DNA from 2 places in the Exiguobacterium sp. s141 genome. Region 1 is predicted to be linked to the other one. Evidence: riboswitches for the same ligand, from Rfam matches in the RefSeq annotation. Region 1 holds a riboswitch; the other holds the start of a gene.
The links. A riboswitch is a leader RNA that binds a small molecule or an ion and turns the genes downstream of it on or off. The one in region 1 is predicted to bind thiamine pyrophosphate.

Region 1 (3,882 bases):
CGGGCGGACGCGTCTCGCGCTGGAACCCGAAGACGGGTGAAAAAGTGCTCGAGGTGCTCGTGCCGGCCCCGAACGTCACGTCATGCTGTTTCGTCGGTGATGACTTGAAACAACTTGCCATCACGACGGCGCGCGAAGGAATGGATGACGCGGCGCTCGAGGCCCATCCGGACGCAGGTTCGGTCTTTAAAATTGATACAGATGTGAAAGGGATGCCGCTCTATCGGTTTGGTCGATAAGGAGGTACGAAGATGGTAAAACGATTGCTCGTTCGTGCGGGAATCGGTTTGGCGCTCGCGGCGGTCGCCCGGGTCGGGATTCAAAAGCTGTTGGAAGCGAACCGGGAAGACGATCATACGTATTTGAATCCGCGGTGGGATGAGACGCCGAGTGTGGATGCCGATAAGGACGCGGATGAGGTCGGTCTGACCCAGCTCGACTCGATTTATCGAGCCGAGTGGCAGGCGAACGCCTATCCACGCTCAGAGGCCGAACGCAAGGCGTTAGAAGAATAGGCAGGAGAACACGTCCGGAAACGGGCGTGTTTTTTTCTTGACAAGACGTCACCGACCCGTCATTATCTAAAAAGTAATCATTACGATTTAGGAGTGGGTAGAATGAGACGAATCCCGATCACCGTGCTGTCCGGTTATTTAGGAAGCGGTAAGACGACACTATTGAACCACATATTGAACAATCGGACGGGCAAGAAATACGCCGTCATCGTCAACGACATGAGCGAGTTGAATATCGATGAGCGATTGATTGAACAGGGCGGTTTTTCAAGGACGGACGAAAAGTTGGTCGAACTATCGAACGGCTGCATCTGTTGCACGCTCCGTGAGGACCTGCTCGAGGCGGTAGCAGAGCTTGCGAACGACCGGGACCTCGACGGAATCATCATCGAGTCGTCCGATATCTCAGAGCCGATCCCGGTCGCCCAAACGTTTACATATGCCGATGACGCCCTCGGCATCGATTTGACGAGCCGAGTCTATATCGATGCGATGGTGAGCGTCGTCGATGCGTTTCGGTTCTTAAAAGATTTCAACTCAGGCGAGTCGCTCCATGAACGCAAGCAGGCGATTGAGGCGACAGACGTCCGCGAAGTCGTCGACCTGCTCGTCGACCAAGTCGAATTCGCCGATATCATCGTCTTGAACAAGGCGGATCGCGTGAACGAGACCGAACTCGGCGAGATGACCGGACTGTTGAAGGCGCTCAACCCGACCGCGAAGCTGTTGACGTCTGTCCATGCGAACGTGGAATTGACCGAGCTGTTGGATGTCAATTTGTTCGATTTCGAACAGGCGATGCATGCGGCCGGGTGGATTCAAGAACTTGAGACAGATGTGCACACGCCGGAGACGGAAGAATACGGCATCAGTTCATTCGTCTATCGTCGGCGTCGGCCGTTCCACCCGGAGCGTCTCCATGCCTGGATCGAGGCGTTTCCGGAAGAAATCGTCCGCGCGAAAGGGTTCTTATGGATTGCTTCCCGGAACGACCTCGCCTGTCTGTTTTCACAAGCGGGCTAGGCCTCGACGCTCGAACATGCCGGGCGCTGGCTCGCGACGCTTCCGGAAGATGAGCGTCGTCACATGTTCGCGGCCGAACCGGAACTCGCCGCCGACTATGTCGAACCGTACGGGGACCGACAGACGGAGCTCGTCTTGATCGGGCAGCGGATGGATCGAGCCATCATCGAACAAGAGCTCGATCACTGTCTGCTGACAGATGAGGAGATGACGCTGGATTGGTCGACGCTCCGGGACACACTTCCGGGGAACGAGGTCGTCACGTTCTCATAAGACCGTTTACAAAATGAAAGCGGTCGTCTATACTGATTCTTGCATGAACAACCGCATACATTGGACTACACTAGGGGTGCTTCGGCTGAGATGTGAGCATGGCTCCAATCCCTTATGACTCGATCCGGGTAATACCGGCGTGAGGAAGTGTGGCACTTTTTCTAATGGATTAAAATTGGACGAGTGGCCGCATTCTCATGGATGCGGCTTTTTTGTGTACACATAATAAGGGGGAATAGAACATGAACAAACAATGTGGAACGAGCCCGATCGTCGGGTTCCGCTTTACACTGAGCCCGATGACGACTGATTTCGTGAGCATCATCAAAGGGGCGTTGAAGGAGACGGATTTGCAAAACGTCTGGCGACATACCGATGACGTGTCGACGGTCATCCGTGGACGAAGTGAGCATGTATTCGATGTGGCTAAGGCCGTGCTGTCACACGCGACAAAGACAGGGGAACATGTGTCGATGAGCGGGACGTTCTCGGTCGGGTGTCCAGGGGATACAGCCGGAGATGAAGTGCTCGTTGTGTCGAGCGAACCGCTTAATGGTCCCGTCGGTCCGCAATATGTCTCCTCACAGTTCGCGCTCTATCCGCTCGGTGATGACGACTATATGGACATCATCTACGAAGAAATCGCTTTTGCGAAAGAGCGAGGTGTCTTCAATGACTCGATGCATTACGCCTCAGGTATACATGGGGACATCGAGCCGGTGTTCGCTTTCTATGAGGCGACGTTTGATCGCGTCCGACAGAAGACAAGCCACGTCGTCATGACGGTGACGTTCAGCGTGAACAGTCCGTCACACGAGGGACGTATGGATGCTTAAATCGTGGAAGTTAAAAGAGATCGTCTTGTTGTCGATTTTATCGGTCGTGTTCGCGGTGGTCTATTTGGCGTTCGTCCATGCTGGGAACTTGTGGGCAGGCTTGATTGGACCAATCGCATACGAATGGATTTTTGGGATTTGGTTCATCGTTTCGATAATTGCGGCTTATATCATCCGCAGACCTGGCGCAGCATTCTTGTCCGAAGTGCTCGCGGCGACGATTGAAATGATGATTGGTAACGCGATTGGACCTCGTATTATTTTAGTCGGAATCATTCAAGGACTTGGTGCTGAATCGGCATTCGCGGTCACGGGCTACAAACGATATGACCTTTGGGTGCTCATGCTGGCTGGATTCGGTGCAGCTGTGACGAGTTTCGCATATACGTACGTCATGGGAGGGCTCAATGCCCTCAGTCCGACATATGTGGCTACGATGTTCGCACTACGCGCAACGAGCGGGATGTTGATTGCTGGTCTGGGCGGTAAGATTTTGAGCGACTTGTTGCTTCGGACGGGCGCGCTTGATGGGTATGCTCTCGCGCGACAGGACCGTATGCATGGTTGAGGCAGAACATCTGACATTTCGTTATCCGAACAAGAAATGCGATGTCTTGACGGATATCACACTACGTCTAACAAAAGGGAGAACGGTCATTACAGGGGCAAGTGGGTCGGGAAAATCAACATTGCTCGCTTTGATGAATCGTCTCTATCCGGACAATTGTGATGGCATCGTGACGGGCAGATTGCACTTGTTCGATCGCTCTTATGATACGTATGAAGCTGGCGAAGTGAACCGGCGCGTCGGAACGGTCTTTCAGGACCCGGACAGTCAGTTCGTCATGCAGACGGTCGAAGAAGAATTGATTTTCACGCTCGAAAACTTTGCCGTCGCGAGAGACGAGATGATGGCCCGTGTCACCACAATGTTAGAGGCGTTGCATTTGACCGATTATCGTCACCGTACCATTCATGACCTATCGGGGGGTGAGAAGCAGCAAATTGCCGTCGCTTGTGCCTTGATTGGCCGTCCCGAGTGGCTCCTCCTCGATGAGCCGCTCGCTCACCTCGATCCTGAGACCGCCCATCATTTCGTTCGTTGGCTCGACGGCGTCGCACAGACCGTAAACGTTGTCGTCATCGAGCATCGGCCATACATATGGGGTGATTTTTTTAACCGACAAATAAAGCTCGTGAGTGGGCGCATCGACTATGATGGACCGTTCATCGTC
Region 2 (3,882 bases), on a different contig from region 1:
ATGATTCTCCTGCAGCGAATCATCGGACCACTTATCTTTTTAGGCGCTGCTTTCGTGCTGGCGACGTGGCTCCAAGAGACGGACTGGTGGCTATATGGCATATACGGGGTCGCGAGTATTCTTTGGTTCCTGTATTATCCGAAATACTTTGAACGGCATGTCCGGAAGCAGACGCGGCGTCTCATCGACGAACGCAGCAACGAAGGCATGATTGGTCCCCACACGATGGATTTGGAGGAGACTGGTCTGCGCGATTTAAATGAGTTCGGCGAGACGCGTGTGTCATGGGCAGGAATCAAGGAAGTCGTCGAGGAGGACGATTATGTGTATCTATACAACTCCTCGGTCAGCGCCTTTATCTTGCCGAAGCGCGGACTGGACATGGAAGAGGTGCGCCGATGGCTGCCGATACGCTGACGATTCAACTTGTCGATGACACGAATCGGGAGGCTGTTGTCGCCTTGGCCGTCGCTTCTGACCAAGCTCGCTTTATCGAAACGAACGCCGAATCGCTCCGCGAGATGGAAACCGATGTCAAATATGCGTGGCAGTGCTATGCACTTTGTCGCGATGATCATCCCGTCGGCTTCATGATGATTGGGGCCGAGAACAAGGTGGAGCGTTACATCTGGCTCGATCGATTTATGATCGATGTGACAGAGCAAGGGAAAGGAATCGGGTCACGCTTTTTACAGTTGGCACTCGTGTGGATTCAAGAGCGATTCGATGTGGATGACCTCATCCTCAGTCTCCATCCGACGAACGAACCGGCGAAACGATTTTATGCGAAGGGTGGATTTGTCGACAGCGGCTTGATTGATGAGGCAAACGGGGAAGAGATTTGGGTGTATCACGTCAAACAGGGACAGCCGTCATAAGTCGGCCGTCCCTGTTTTCGTCGTCGTTGAGCCTTGAACAGCGTTGCCCGCTTTGAAAAAGAGGAAGATGGCAGCCACTCCGAAAATCGAGATGAACACGTTTTGAAGCAACACATCGACGAACATCGGCTCGCTGGAAAACGTGCCTGTCGCAATCTGAGCATTCCAGCGGGTGAACGTGGCGATGCGTTCGAGCGTGTACAAGAGACCGGACATGAACAGGCAAGCGGTGGCCGCCAATAATAGCGTCAATCGATTCAAGAAATGACCTCCCAGTATGTGTTATCCTGATTTTACCATTTTTTTCAGCGGGGGAAACTCCTATTTATCGTTTCACCTCGAGCGGTCGTAATTGCTTGACCCGAGCCAAGACGATCCAGCCGAGCACGGCGCCAGTCACACTCGACGCAAGGAAGGCCGGGAAGAAGAACAGTGCCCCGAACTCGCTCCCCATCAACACCTTGGCGTACGGGACGGCGACGAGCGAGGCGATGAGCCCTGTCCCGATGACTTCACCGAATGCGGCGAAGGCGACGCGGTTCGTCTTCATATAGAAGACCCCGGCCAAAAGCGCCCCAATCATACCTCCGGGAAAGGCCAAGAGCGACCCGGTACCGGTCATGACACGGACGATTCCGGTCACGAACGCAACGAGAACGGCCCCGATCGGCCCGACGGTGACGGCGGCGATGACGTTCACCATATGTTGAATCGGATAGGCACGGGCGACACCGGTCGGAATCGAGATGAACAGGGAGCCGATGACGGCGATGGCGATGAGCATCGCCATCCAAGTGAGTTGTTGAATACGCATAGATAGTCTCCTTTCAAAATGAAAACGCCACTTCTCCAAGTGGAAAAGTGGCGTGGAAAGACAGACGAATCCCACACCACTTCCCTACGCTGGTATGAGCCAGATCAGGTTCGAAGGGTCCGGCGCATGCCGTCTCAGCCCGAAGGCTCCCCTAGTGGTCGTTTATTAACATGAGTATAGCATACCGTCACTTGACGCGGTCGAGCTTTCGTGGTCGGAACGCGACATAGATGATGCCGACGAACAGGCCGTACAACAAAAGGGAGAAGACGAGATTGATCAGCCACGGGAGTGTCCCTATGAACACGGCGACGGACGCGTTTTGAAACCAGACGAGCGAGAGCGACAGCCCGACAAAGCTGAGAACGAGCGTTGTCCAAAAGCCGACAGCTCGGCGCTTGAACAGACGCCAAACGAGCAGCCCGATGATGAGACTGACGACGGCCGTCGCCCCTAAGTACATATACAAGATGGCATCGACCGGGTATGAGTAATATACAACGTCCATATCGTTTCCTCCTAGGAGATGATGAAAGAAAGGGTGAAAAGGATGAGACAGGCAATCCCATGGCGTGAACGATCGTTTCGTGAACGGTTCGAACGATGGATTGAGGCAAACGTGCCGAATGCGAGGTGGCACGTGATCAAAGATACCGATTTGACGTACTTGCTTGTTGGCGCGCTCAATGAGGAACGTTACTACGCCAAAGCGGTGACCGATATCAGCCGCGGCGAAGCCAATCTGTCGGCGTTTCTGGCCGAGCGGCATCCTGATTTCGTCCCTGACGTCATCGCCATCGATTCAGCCCGGAACTGGTTGCTCATGCGAGACATCGGCGGAGAGGCGTTACATGAACGACCGGACGTGAGTCGATACGAAGCGGCGTTGCGTCAATACGCACAGCTGCAGCGACAGGAGATCGACCAGATCGAGACCTGCTTGTCTTACGGCATCCCGGACCGCCGACCGGACAAGTTGAAGGACGAAATCCGTACGTATTTACCTGAGCTCTGCGCCGGGCTCGAGCAATACAAAGCCGAGGCCATGCTCGCGCTTCAAGATGAATTGATCGCGATGTGCGATGAGCTGGCGATTGGGATGCCGATGAGTCTCGAGCACGGTGATTTGCACGGCGGCAACATCTTCTGGCGGGAACGGACGAATGATTTGTGTATCCTCGACTGGGGCGACGCGACCGTCATCAGCGTGCGCGTGTTTTGGAACGCGCTGTACGACTTATTGCCGGAAGAAGACGAGGTCGCCTGGTATGAACAGATTCAAACGATGCGTACGGTTTACTTGGAAGCGTGGAGCGGCGTCGCACCCAAGGACGTACTTTGGCGTCATCTATTGATCGCCGAAGAGCTCGGTTGCGTCTATCGTGCCTTGTCGTGGCATGTATATGTGACGAGGTACCGGTACGATGTAGCTGAGTCGAGCGATAAGCCGGCGCAATGGCTCAATTTGCTACTCGAGTACCGGGACTTGAAGCGACGCTTCCCATAAGTCATTCATGTTTCTCGAGTAGGTTTTCATAATCCGTCTCGCTCCAAAACAGCGGAGCAATCGACTCCGGCCCTTTGAAGATCTCACCGTCTCGGTCGTAGACGATGGCGTAGCCGCCTTCGACTTCAAAGACGATCAAGTCGGCCTTCACTTCCTTGACCCCGTTTCCCGCGATGATGACGTTCTCGAGCGGATCGCGCGCCAGTTGTACGCCCCATTCGTCGAGCTCGACGATGAGCGCGGATGTGTAGGCGTGGCGATTATAGAGCGCCTGAAACTCGTCTTCGGTCAAAACGACGTCCGTCGGTGGGGCACTCGTCCCATATTTTCGTTTCTCGATTTCTTCGACGAATTGAAGGAACGATGCTTCTTGCCAAAACAGCGGCGCGACCGACTCGGGACCGTTGGCGATGTCTCCGTTCGCGCTCTCATAGACGGTGGCGTACGTGCCGTCGTCAAGTTTGAACGGATGAATGTCGGCGTATGTATGCTGGATGCCGTCGCCGGCGATGACGACGTGCTCGAACGTCTCGCGGAACGGGGTGAGTCCATCGTTCTCGAGTGCCTTCAAGAGCGGCGGGACTTTTTCATATTGGTCGAAGACGTCTTTAAAATCTTCTCGCGTCCAAGCGGTGATGTCTTCGGACGACGGTTCATTTGTATCGGCCGGGACGATGGGTTGC

Region 2: it holds a riboswitch for thiamine pyrophosphate, as region 1 does, so the genes downstream of both, thiW (energy coupling factor transporter S component ThiW) here and KNP74_RS00785 (Ykof family thiamine-binding protein) in region 1, are expected to answer to the same signal.

The regions. Positions count from the first base shown of each region.
Region 1 covers NZ_JACSLJ010000001.1:147,825-151,706, reverse strand. The annotation lists gene KNP74_RS00800 (SMP-30/gluconolactonase/LRE family protein) at 1-239, shown strand, start outside; gene KNP74_RS00795 (hypothetical protein) at 252-515, shown strand; partial or broken gene KNP74_RS00790 (GTP-binding protein) at 618-1,811, shown strand; TPP riboswitch at 1,874-1,974, shown strand; gene KNP74_RS00785 (Ykof family thiamine-binding protein) at 2,054-2,647, shown strand; gene KNP74_RS00780 (ECF transporter S component) at 2,640-3,215, shown strand; gene KNP74_RS00775 (ABC transporter ATP-binding protein) at 3,208-3,882, shown strand, end outside.
Region 2 covers NZ_JACSLJ010000006.1:147,250-151,131, reverse strand. The annotation lists gene KNP74_RS12875 (YcxB family protein) at 1-417, shown strand, start outside; gene KNP74_RS12870 (GNAT family N-acetyltransferase) at 399-878, shown strand; gene KNP74_RS12865 (hypothetical protein) at 873-1,139, opposite strand; gene thiW (energy coupling factor transporter S component ThiW) at 1,204-1,692, opposite strand; TPP riboswitch at 1,757-1,855, opposite strand; gene KNP74_RS12855 (hypothetical protein) at 1,880-2,200, opposite strand; gene KNP74_RS12850 (aminoglycoside phosphotransferase family protein) at 2,243-3,199, shown strand; gene KNP74_RS12845 (hypothetical protein) at 3,201-3,882, opposite strand, start outside.